2 regions of the Paeniglutamicibacter sp. MACA_103 genome follow, and region 1 is predicted to be linked to the other one. Evidence: predicted binding sites of a transcription regulator. Region 1 holds the regulator's gene; the other holds the start of a gene.
What was found. Region 1 encodes LexA, which represses DNA repair genes until DNA is damaged. Its sites were predicted from a motif close to TCGAACANNTGTTCGA; they were not measured.
Positions count from the first base shown of each region.

Region 2: a site for LexA is predicted at 3,021-3,036, ahead of ACIPVK_RS06925 (DUF222 domain-containing protein). Genes of this name have one in related genera too.

Region 1 covers NZ_JBIXLN010000013.1:40,897-46,796, reverse strand. The annotation lists gene ACIPVK_RS08240 (histidinol-phosphate transaminase) at 1-769, opposite strand, end outside; gene ACIPVK_RS08235 (LysM peptidoglycan-binding domain-containing protein) at 872-1,258, opposite strand; gene lexA (transcriptional repressor LexA) at 1,547-2,266, shown strand; gene ACIPVK_RS08225 (ATP-dependent DNA helicase) at 2,387-4,390, opposite strand; gene hflX (GTPase HflX) at 4,383-5,900, opposite strand, start outside.
Region 2 covers NZ_JBIXLN010000010.1:96,795-102,694, forward strand. The annotation lists gene ACIPVK_RS06915 (LOG family protein) at 1-500, shown strand, start outside; gene ACIPVK_RS06920 (ROK family protein) at 497-1,459, shown strand; gene ACIPVK_RS06925 (DUF222 domain-containing protein) at 1,562-2,968, opposite strand; gene ACIPVK_RS06930 (VIT1/CCC1 transporter family protein) at 3,164-4,267, opposite strand; gene ACIPVK_RS06935 (hypothetical protein) at 4,507-4,779, opposite strand; SAM riboswitch class IV at 4,799-4,910, opposite strand; gene ACIPVK_RS06940 (DinB family protein) at 4,923-5,501, opposite strand; gene ACIPVK_RS06945 (sodium:solute symporter) at 5,629-5,900, opposite strand, start outside.

The DNA.
Region 1 (5,900 bases):
GCCGCACCAGGCGGATGGCATCGGAGACTTCCGGGGCCGCGGCCAGGTAGCCGAGGCGCGCACCGGCCAGGGCGAAGGCCTTGGACATGGTCCGCGAAACGATGAGCCGTTCGCGGCCGGGCAACAGCGAAAGCGCCGAGAGCGTCCCGGTGTGCGCGAATTCCGCATACGCCTCGTCGACGATCACGATGGCGTTGCTGGCCTTGCCTGCTTCGTAGACCGCTTCGACGACATCCAGGCCCAACGCGGTACCGGTGGGGTTGTTGGGTGAACACAGGATGACGATGTTCGGCGCCGCCTCGCGGACCTGCGCCGCGGCATCGGCCGCCGAAAGTCCGTAGTCCGCCGAACGCACACCCGGGACATAGGTGGTGTCCGTCCCGGAGGCCAGCAGGGGGTACATCGAGTAGGTGGGAGGGAAACCCATGACTGAGCGTCCCGGCCCGCCGAAGGCCTGCAGGATTTGCTGGAGGACCTCGTTGGAGCCGTTGGCGGCCCAGACGTTGTCGGCCTCGAGCCCGTGGCCGAGGTAGGCCGCAAGCCGTTCACGCAGTTCGGTGAATTCACGATCGGGGTAGCGGTTCAGTCCGACGGCGGCCGCTGAGACTTCTTCGACAATGGCGCGATGCACTTCCGCGGGCAGCGGGTGCGTGTTTTCATTGACGTTCAATTGGATGGGTACGTCAATTTGGGGTGCGCCGTAGGGTTCGAGACCTTGAAGATTTTCTCGCAGGGGCAGATTTGCCAGGCGATTTAGCCGTTCATTCACGGGTCAAGTCTACGGCGGGGGCCGGTGGGCCCGAGAATCTTCGCCGGTGCCCAGGGTAATAATCGGTTCTCAATGAACCCAGGGGCTCCGGCGGACGGTGCCCTAGCTTCCGGTGGGAACGAAGAGTTCCGCGCCGGGGAGCAACACCGAGCTGTTGAGGTTGTTGAGGTCGCCGATCTGGCGGACCGCCTCGCGGGGTTCGAGCTGCGGGGCGAATTCGCGGGCAATTCCCCACAGGGTGTCGCCCTCGATGACCGTGACGGTGACGGCCTCCACGCCCAGCGGGATGTCCGCCGAGGCGTTGGCCGGGGAGAGGAACAGGCCCAGGAGCATCAGAACCGCGGCACTCACCACGAAGATGGGCAGCCCGATCAGCACGAATTTTCCGCGTCGGGTAAGCCGCAGGGGCGCCAGCGATGGCTGCGGCTCCGGCAGGTAGTCGTTGGATGTTACAAGGTGGAGCGGGGCCGAGAAAGCAGTGTTTGCCACGTCTTTGCCTTTCCTCTGAATTCGCTTTGCCGACGGGGGCCCGGGGGGCCGCAATCGAACATGCGACGATTATTCGAACGCACCTTTCGAACATGTGTTCGTAGTGCGTATCTTATTTCTAGCACTTTTCGACGACACGTGTCCAGATCCGTTCGAACAAATCTTTGAAAGCAGTGACTTTGTCTACTAGGATGGTGGTTGTGGGGCGATGTATTTACTACATCAGCCCACACCGACAATTTGCGGCACGCGCGGGCAACCGGCGACGATCGGGATGAGGCATTGACAATGACGACCGAACAACGAACCCCTCGACGCGACGCGAAGAGCCTGACCATTCGCCAGAAGAAGGTCCTGGAGACCATCCAGCGCTCCGTAAGCAGCAACGGGTACCCGCCCTCGATGCGGGAAATCGGGGATGCCGTGGGGCTTGCCAGCCTCTCGAGCGTGACTCACCAGCTCAGCCAGCTCGAGAAGCTTGGCTACATCAGGCGCGATCCGCGCCGCCCACGTGCGATGGAGATCCTGCTGCCGCTGCAGCTCAAGAACGAGGCGAAGCTCGAGGTCGTGGAGGGGCAGCCTGACCTCAAGGCGGCCAACGGGATGAACGTCTCGGACCTGACGACCTCCGCGGACACCGCGATGGTTCCGCTGGTCGGACGCATCGCCGCCGGCGGTCCGATCCTGGCCGACCAGGTGGTTGAGGACGTCTTCGCACTGCCGCGCCAGCTGGTGGGACACGGCGAGCTCTTCATGCTGAAGGTCAGCGGTGACTCCATGATCGATGCAGCCATTTGCGACGGCGACTGGGTTGTCGTGAGGCGCCAGCAGACGGCCAACAACGGCGACATCGTGGCCGCCTTGCTCGAAGACGAGGCCACCGTGAAGACCTTCCGCCAGCGTGACGGGCACACTTGGCTGCTGCCGCAGAACTCCCGATACGAACCGATCCTTGGTGACGCCGCAACCGTCATGGGCAAGGTTGTATCGGTCATGCGTTCGGTCTAGGACCGCCGCCGCAACTCATCCCAAAACACCTTTGGGGGCCGATCCAGTGATCGGCCCCCAAGGGTGTTTTTCGTTTCCATGCCCATCAGCCGCAACCGGCAGGGGCAGGGCGACGGGGACTCAGCCTTCGCTGAGCCTTTCGAGCGCGGAGATGACGGTGGCCTTGTTCGGCGTGGCCCACAGCGGTGGCAGGGATGCTCGCAGGAAGGTCCCGTAGCGTTCGGTGGCCAGCCGCGAGTCCAGCACCGCGACCACGCCCTTGTCGTTGACCGAACGGATCAGGCGTCCCGCACCCTGGGCCAGCCGCACCGCGGCATGGCTTGCGGCCACGGCCATGAAACCGTTTCCTCCGTGCTTTGCGACGTCCCGGCTCCGTGCCGAGGACAGCGGATCGTCGGGACGCGGGAACGGGATCTTGTCGATGATGACCAGGCGGCAGGCGTTGCCCGGCACGTCCACGCCCTGCCACAGCGTCATGGTGCCAAAGAGGCACGTGTCCGGCTCTGCGGAGAACTGGTCGACCAGGGCCTTCATGCTGGATTCGCCCTGGCACAGGATGGGGATGTCCAGGCGCGCACGCAGGATCTCGGCCGCTTCCTCGGCCGCGCGGCGCGAGGTGAACAGCGCCAGCGCCCCTCCGCCGGAGGCCTTGATCAGGTCCTCGATCTCCGACAGCGTCTCCTGGGACATCTGGCGCCCCGGCTTGGGCAGGTGCTTGGCAACATAAAGGATGCCCTGCTTGGGATAGTCGAAGGGGCTGCCCACGTCGACGCCGTTCCAGGTCGGTGCGCCGTCGCCCACGAGTCCCAGGGAACCGGCAACCGGCTCGAAGGCGGCCCCGATGGCCAGGGTCGCGCTCGTGAGGATCACGGTGCGGCCGTCAAAGAGGCCTTCCCGGAGCTTCCCCGCGACCGAGAGCGGCGCGACCATCAAGGTCGGCTGGCTGGATTCGTCGGGCTGGACGTAGCCCTCCCCCGGGCTGAAGTGGCCGGGCCGCGACGCCCAGATCACCTCGCGCTCCTCTGTCATTTCAAGCATCTTGGTGCACTGCTCCACCAGGTACATGACCTGCGAGCGGGCCATCTGGCGTCCGCCGTCGGCCGGGGCGTTGGCCTCGGGCTTGGAGTCGGAGAGGACCACGCGCGCGGCCTCGGCGATCTGGTTGATCGCGGCCTCTTGGTCCTCGTTCAGCCCGCGGGCCATGAGCCCGGTGGGGACGCCCTCCAGGGCACGCTGCAGGGCCTTGGCCCCCTGGTTCAGCGAATCAACACTCACCGAGCAGTGCTTGCGGGCGGCGGAGGCCGCGGTCTGGACCATGTTGACCGACAGCGGCCGGGTCACCGAGCTGGTTACGCGGTCCTGCAGTTCGTGGGCCTCGTCGATGATGACGGTGTCGAAGTCCGGAAGCACGGCCAGGCCCTCGAAGGCCGAGACGGCCAGCATGGCGTGGTTGGTGATTACGACGTCGGCGCTGGCCGCATGGGCGCGGGCCAGCTCGCTGAAGCATTCGGAGGCCATGGGGCACTTTTGGGAACCCAGGCAGTCCATCGCGCTGACCGAGACCTGGCGCCAGGCCTTGTCGCTGACCCCGGGGGTCAGGTCGTCGCGGTCGCCGGTGTCGGTGCGCTCGGCCCACTGCCGCAGGCGCACCACTTCCTGGCCCAGCGCCGAGCCGGGACCCTCGGCTCCGCCGAGCACGGGGGTTCCGGACTCGAGCGAAAACAGGGCACCCTCGTCGTCGTCCGGGTACCCGCCGCTGAGCTTGTACTGGCACACGTAGTTGGAGCGGCCCTTGACCAGGGCCACGTCCATTTCACGCGGCAGCTTGCCCTTCAGCGAGCTCAGCAGGCGCGGCACGTCTCGGCCGACGATCTGGGCCTGGAGCGCCAGCGTTGCGGTGGAAATCACCACGGGCTTCTCCGCTTCCAGGGCGTGGGCCAAGGCCGGGACCAGGTAGGCCATCGACTTGCCGGTTCCGGTTCCCGCCTGCACCAGCAGGTGTTCGCCGGATTCCATGGCCCTCACAACCTGGCGCGTCATTTCGTGTTGGCCCGGCCGGCTTTGCCCGCCCATGCTGGACACCGCTTCGTCCAACAGGGCGATGACCTCTGATTCCTCAGCCATGAATACTAAATTGCTCCACTTCTGCGGCCATGCTTTCGCGGACCTTCACCATCATGCGGGTTCCCGTTTCGGTGTGTTCGACGGCCAGGATCTCGGCCTCGGCGCCGTGGAGCTTGTTGACCACGTCGCCTCGATCATAGGGAATCATCAATTCTAGTTGGACATTGGGCCTCGGGATTGCGGCGCTGATCTTTTCGAGCAGTTCCTGGATGCCTTCTCCGGTGCGTGCCGAGACGATCACATGGTTCGGCTCGCGCTGGCGCAGCCGCTCGACCACGAACGGGTCGGCCACGTCGGCCTTGTTCAGGACGATGATCTCCGGGATGTTTCGCGCGTCCACGTCGTTGAGCACCTCGCGCACGGCCTGGATCTGGCCCTCCGGGTCCGGGTGCGCCGCGTCGACGACGTGAAGGATCAAATCCGAGTCGGCGACTTCCTCCAGCGTGGAGCGGAAGGCCTCGACCAGCTGGGTGGGCAGCGACTTCACGAAGCCGACGGTGTCCACGAGCGTGTAGTTCAGCCCGTCGCGGGTCTCGGCCTGGCGGACCGTGGGATCCAGGGTCGCGAACAGGGCGTTTTCGACCAGCACCCCGGCGTCGGTGAGACGGTTCAGCAGCGAGGACTTCCCGGCGTTGGTGTAGCCGGCAATGGCCACCGACGGCACCGCGTTGCGCTTGCGGTTCGCGCGCTTGGCCTCGCGGGCCGGGAGCATTCCCTTGATCTCCTTGCGGAGCTTGGCCATGCGGTCGCGAATGCGCCGGCGGTCCAGTTCGATCTTGGTTTCACCCGGGCCGCGCGAGCCGATTCCGCCGCCGGCGGCACCCACGCGGCCACCGGCCTGGCGGGACATCGATTCGCCCCAGCCACGCAGGCGCGGCAGCAGGTACTCGAGCTGGGCCAGCTCCACCTGGGCGCGGCCCTCGTGGCTCTTGGCGTGCTGGGCGAAGATGTCCAGGATCAACGCGGTGCGGTCAATGACCTTTACCTTGACGACGTCTTCCAGGGCACGGCGCTGGGACGGGGCCAGCTCGGTGTCGATGATGACGGTGTCCGCCCCGGTGGCGGAGACGATCTCGCGCAGTTCCATGGCCTTGCCCGACCCCAGGTAGGTGCCCGGGTCCGGCTTCGCGCGGCGCTGCACCAGTCCGTCGAGGACTTCCGAGCCCGCGGTCTCGGCCAGGGCGGCCAATTCCCGCAGCGAGTTTTCCGCGTCCTGGGCGGTCCCCTCGTTCCAGATGCCGGCCAGCACCACGCGTTCGAGGCGCAGCTGGCGGTATTCGACCTCGGTGACATCCTCGAGTTCGGTGGAGTGGCTGGCCCCGCGCTTCAGGGCGCGGCGTTCGGCCAGTTCCTGCTGGTCCCCGTCGGTGGAGGAATGCTCGCCGGAGAGCTTGCTCAGGGCCTGCGCGCGTCCGGACAGGACACCCTCGTCCTCGGGAGCACCGAAGTGGGTGCTCTTGCTGGCCGCGGCCTTGTCGCTGGCGAGGATCCGTTCGATGGCTGCCTGGAG
Region 2 (5,900 bases), on a different contig from region 1:
CGCTGGAGATGCTGGCGGCGGAGCCCGGCTTCGCCCCGTCGGTGACCCGCTGGGCGCGTGCCGCCGCACTGGTGCGCAAGCGCTGGCCCTCGGGCTTGGCGAACCTGGGGATCCCCACCTGGTTCTACGGGCACGAGCCACCGAACATGTTCGCCACCCACATCGCCAAGTACTTTGCCAATGCCACCCGCGAGGCGGTGCTGCTGGAAAAGTGCTCCGGGGGCATCGTGTTCCTGCCCGGCGCCGCCGGGACGGTGCAGGAAATCTTCCAGGACGCCTGCGAGAACTTCTACGGGGCCGAAGGCAGCATCAGCCCGATGGTGCTGGTGGGCGTCGAACACTGGACCCGGACGCTGCCGGCCTACCCGCTGCTGGCAGAACTGTCCCGGGGCCGGGCGATGGAGGAGAAGGTCTTCCTGGTCGATGACCCGGCCGAGGCCGTGAGCATCCTGGTGGAGCTCAACGACGGCTCGATCTCCGGTGTGCGGGGGCTGGCGTGAGTCCCGCGGCGCCCGCCATTGGCATCGACATCGGAGGCACCAAGATTGCCGCCGGGCTGGTCGATGGCCAGGGCCGGGTTTCCCTGCATGCCCGGCACGCCACGGTCGGACACGACCCGGCCGGGGTCCTGGACAACGTGGCTTCACTGGTAGCCGAGCTTGGCGCCGCGTATCCGGAGGCAGCGGTCGGCGTCGGCGCTGCCGGTTGGATTGACCAGGCCGGAGGAACGGTGCTTTTCTCACCGCACCTGGCCTGGCGCAACGAGCCGCTGCGCGAGAAGCTCGAGGCGGCCACCGGCAGGCAGGTGCTGCTGTGCAACGATGCGGATGCCGCCGGCTGGGCCGAATACCGCTTCGGTGCCGCCCGCGGGCAAGACCACGTGGTTTGCCTGACCCTCGGCACGGGGATCGGCGGATCGATCGTCATCGACGGAAAGCTGCAGCGCGGACGGTTCGGGGTCGCGGCCGAGTTCGGGCACCAGACGATCGTGCCCGGCGGACAGCGTTGCGCCTGCGGGAACCGCGGATGCTGGGAGCAATACGCGTCGGGCAATGCGCTGGCCCGCGAGGGGCGCAGTCTCATGGCGGTCCATTCGCCGGTAGCCCATGCCCTGCGCGAAGCCGCAGGGAACGATCCCCGCCTGGTGACAGGGGAACTTGTCACGTCGCTCGCCGCGGCCGGGGATCCGGCATGCCGCGAATTGCTCATCGAGGCCGGCCAATGGCTGGGCCGGGGGATAGCGAACCTGGCCGCCGTGTTGGATCCGGGGATGTTCGTCATTGGTGGTGGGCTGGGCGCCGCGGTTCCGTTGCTGGTGGAAACCGCCGAGGCCACGTACCAGGAAAACCTGAGTGGGCGCGGATACCGGCCCTTTGCGGAAGTCACTCGTGCCGAGCTGGGCGCCGATGCGGGTTTGGTGGGTGCTGCCGACCTGGCCCGCAGGGCGCTCGCCGGCTGATTCATGGCCTCCTGCGGCCCTGGGCTCATGGGTGTGCCGGGGATGCGTGCGTGCATCCCCGGTGGCGTAGGGTGTGGGTTTCCCGCCCGTGGCGGCGGGTGGCTAAATCCGCTGGGGTGGCCGGCGCATGCCGCTGCCGGGCCGTGGTGGCGGAGCCGTGGAGGTGTAGCTGTGGCCGCTGGGGGTAGTGATTTTGAAGGAATGGCGGCCCCGTCCGGGCAGTGGTTCCTCGTGCCAGCCGGGCGCTTCCTTGGTCCGGTTGCATGTTCGACAGCGGCCAGAACCATTGATCTCGGTGGTTTTTCCATTGCGGCGAACCTGCAGGACGTGGTCGAGTTCCTCGATGCGGCCGTTGCAGTGAGGGGTGCGGCAGCGCTGGTCGCGAAGGGTGATGAAGCGCTTGAGATTTCCGGCGAAGCTGCGGGCCGCGGAGTCCATGGCGACCAGCTTGCCGGTGTCGGGGGTGGCGTAGAGGCGCCGGCACCAGGTGTCCAGTGGGTCCTCCGGGTCGCCGGCCACCAGTGACCGGGCCTTGGTGGCACTGATGTATCCGTGGCCCGGGATCAGCGCCGGTTCGTCGCCGTCGCCGGTGAGGCTCTCTGCGTCCATCATCAGCAGTAGCTCCACTGGTCGGGAACCGGTGGCCTTGGTGTCGGTGATCGCCTCGAAGACGGTGTCTGCCGCAACCTGGGCGTTGGTGCGCTCGTCCCCGGGCTCCCGGGGACGAGCGGTTTCGCGGCTGAGTACCTGCAGGATGGGAACGCCCTGGTCCAAGGGGAATTCGCCGACGATCCGCACGGTGTTTTCATTCACCTGGTATCCGCTGACATACCGCTTCTCGGTGGCGTCTTCTTCCTCTTGCTCGGCGGTTTCAGGTTCCAGAATAAGGGCCCAGTAGTTGACCATCTCACGTAGCGAAGCGGTCCCGGCTTCGAAGCAGGTGTGGGGGTCCTCCCACAACAGCTCGTCGATCATTCTCCGGTTTTCGATCTTGAGGTTCCGGGTGCCGCTAATGACCACGTGTGCCTGGTCCCAGGTCATGATGCCCTGGCGCAGGCCCTGACGGGAGCGCGGCAGATCTTTGGCGAGGATCCGGAAGTCGTTGGTTCGTTTGGCCCCGCTCCGCGGGGACAGATGCATCGCCAGGGCAACGTCCCCGCTGGAGCCCCAGGCGGGGTTCGTCTCCTTGACCCCTGCCCGCTGCCGATCGGCGACCAGGGAATCCTGGTAGGCGACACTGTGGTCGGCCTGCTTCGCCGTGGCGGCGCATTTCAAGGTTTCCAGTGCGCCGACGGCGGTCACCGCCTCATGGGTTCCTGTCAGTACCGGGGCTCCGTTCACCGCGGCGGCCAGGGACAGGATCCCGTCGGTTCCGGTGCGGGCCAAGTGTTCGGCAACCAAGGCGTCCATGTCAGCCCCGTCGGCCAGCAGCGCCTCGTAGCCTAGGTTCCTGCCGCCACCACCGCTGGTGACGGCGGAAGGGGTGCCGTTCGATGACGTCGTTGCCATACCTCTATTTTAGAACCGGTCACCTACAATTGGAAGATATTTTCATGAATATTAGAAAATATGTTCTAGTGAGGGTGGGGGCCGCCCACCCTTCCCGTCGAGTGCCTTCCCGCTCGGGCGCAGCCGGGAAAGATGCCGCCAAAACCCCGATCCCGGGAAACGGCGGCACATGCCGTTGTTCCTGCGGTGGGACCCCTAGGCCACGGAGCTGCCGAAGAGCAGGCCGAGGACGTAGGTGACCGCCGCGGCGCCCAGGCCGATGGCCAGCTGGCGCAGTCCGCGCTTGGCCGGGGAAGCGCCGGAAAGCAAGCCGACCACGCCGCCGGTGGCCAGCAGGGCGATGCCCACCAGCACCGCGGAGAGCAGGATCGCGGGGGTGCCGCCCATGCCGAAGATGAACGGCAGGATCGGGATGACAGCCCCGGAGGCAAAGAAGCAGAAGGACGCGGAAGCCGCACCCATGGCGGAACCGATTTCCTCGTGCTCCCGGGTATCGGCGGCAACCTTGAGCTCGGAGCGCAGGGACGTGGAGGGGTTGCAGTCGCAGGAGTAGATGCCCATGCGTTCGGCGGCCCGGTGCGCCGCGTCCTCGTCGCTCATGCCGCGGGCCTTGTAGACCAGTACCAGCTCGTTGGCATCCAGGTCGAGGTCCGGCGCCGCGGCCAGGGTCACCTCCGTGGGCTTGGAAGCCAGGAGCAGCTCGCGCTGGGAGCGCACCGAGACGTATTCGCCCGCGGCCATCGACAGGGCGCCGGCGAGCAGCCCGGCGATGCCGGAGAAGAGCACGAAGGTGGTTGCCACGCCGGTGGCGCCGATGCCCATGACCAGGGCCAGGTTGGAGACCAGGCCGTCGTTGGCGCCGAAGACCGCCGCGCGGAAGTTGCCCGAAAGCCGATTGCGGCCGCGGGTGGCCAGGCCGCGCACGACCTCCTCGTGGACGAGTTCGTCGGCGGCCATCTGGCGGCTGGCATCGGTGTCTGCGGCATAGGGGGAGTTGCCCTCGGCGCGCTGGGCCAGGGCCAGGACGAAGACCGAGCCGAAGTGCCGGGCCAGGAAGCGGAGCATGGTGCGCCGGATCGAGGGCCGGGTGCGCTTCTCGGCCTGCTCGCCCAGCAGCGAGCGCCAGTGTTCCTCGTGGCGGGTTTCTGCGGCTGCAAGTCCCAGCAGGACCGCGCGTTCCTCGCCCTGGCGCTTGTTGGCCAGCTCGCGGTAGACCGCGCCCTCGGCGATTTCGTCGGCCAGGTACTGGCGCCAGCGCTTGATCTGGGCGGGAGTGGGGGTTGGCGCTTGTTGCGTCATGCTCTCATCCTCATGTGGGCGTTCACGGCCCCGGGAGGCCATGAGGTGGGGAGGCCCAGCAGGAATACTTTGTGGGTACGTTGAGCCTCGGGCCACCAGGGTGGACCGAAGGTCTCGTTCGCCCAAGGCCGGGCTGGATTGCCCGTGGCCTCAGGTGGTTTGCCGGGTTACAACGCTGTAACCAGTATGTCGACGCACCGCTTTCCCGCCATTTCGGCGGGCCTGGGAACTACTCCCCTTCAACCCACGAGTGTAGCGCTCGGGAGGGCAAGTGAAAATTCGCTGAGACTAAAAATCCGGGCCTGGCCAGCCGGCTTTCCGGCCCGGGGAACACGCACCGACAGCTCCCCGGTGCGGGCGTCGAAGCGCGGCGAACCGACGGCGTTGGCCAGGGCCGCGGCCAGGGCCGGGGCATCGGCAACATGGTAGCTGTGCCAGGAACCCGCCAGTCGCAGTTCAACGACCGAGCGGTGGACATCGAGCAGGGGCAAAACGGAGATGGAAGATGCCATGGCGGGGGAGGCGGCCTTTCGTCAGCTCTTGCCGGGGCCAAGTGGTCCGCGGCCGCTTCTTCATCCGAACCACCCATGAACCTGGGGTTGGTGTGCGTCTTAGTCGGAGCTTGCCGACGCATCTCGTGAAGCTGGTGACAACTTTACCGCGATTCGGAGGCCCGCAGGATATTTGCCTGCAATTCCTTCCATGCCGAGTCGTCGTAGGGCGGCATGTTGGTGATGTCCCGGCGCAGCCCGGTGGAACCGTCGATGAGCTCCCGCAGGATGTCTGCATGCCCCGCGTGGCGTGCGGTCTCCACGTTCATGTGCAGCAGCAGGCGTCCGAGCGTGGTGTCGCGTTTCTCCGGCGCCCACCAGGGAACCGTTGCCGGGGCGTCCAGCGGGAGGGCCTCGATGTTGCGGTTGGCCGCGTCGATGGCCCGGCGGTAGAAGGCCAGGATCTCGGCGCACGGGACATCCGCGGGGACCCACATGTCGGCGCTGACTTCGGGATCGGCCATCAGTGCGTCGTAGCGTCCATCGTCGACCGTGAATCCGAGGCATCCCACGAAGTATCCGTACTCGACGGAGGCCAGGTGCTGGATCAGGCCCAGGATATTGGTTCCCGAGCCAACCATGGGGCGGGTCATTTCCCGCTCGCTGAGCCCTTCGACCTTCCAGAGCATTGCTTCGCGGGTGTTGTTCAGGTACGTGGCGAGGTGGTCCTTGAGATCGTCCATGGAGCCCAGCCTAGGAGCGCGGCGGCCCGGCTGGGAAGGGCGGCCGCAAAAACAGCGAAGCCCGTCCTCGCGGCGTGCGCGACGACGGGCTTCCTTGGTGCTGCGTTTCCGGGCGGGGAATCCGGCGCTAGTGCCCGCCGACTTCGGTGAGGTCGGCACCCTCGGTGTCGCCCTGCCCGGCGACCCGCGCGTTCCACCGGGTGATGACCGATGCATCGGTGGGCCGGGTGAGCAGGGAGACGACGACGAAGGTCAGCGCGGAAGCAATGAGCCCGTAGTAGATCGGCTCGTTGGCGTAGATGCCGTCGAAGCGCTGCTCGGCGCCGATCTCCAGGACGATCATGGTGCCCAGCGTGACGATGGATCCGGCAGCCATGGAGGCGGCCGCGCCCAGCCCGT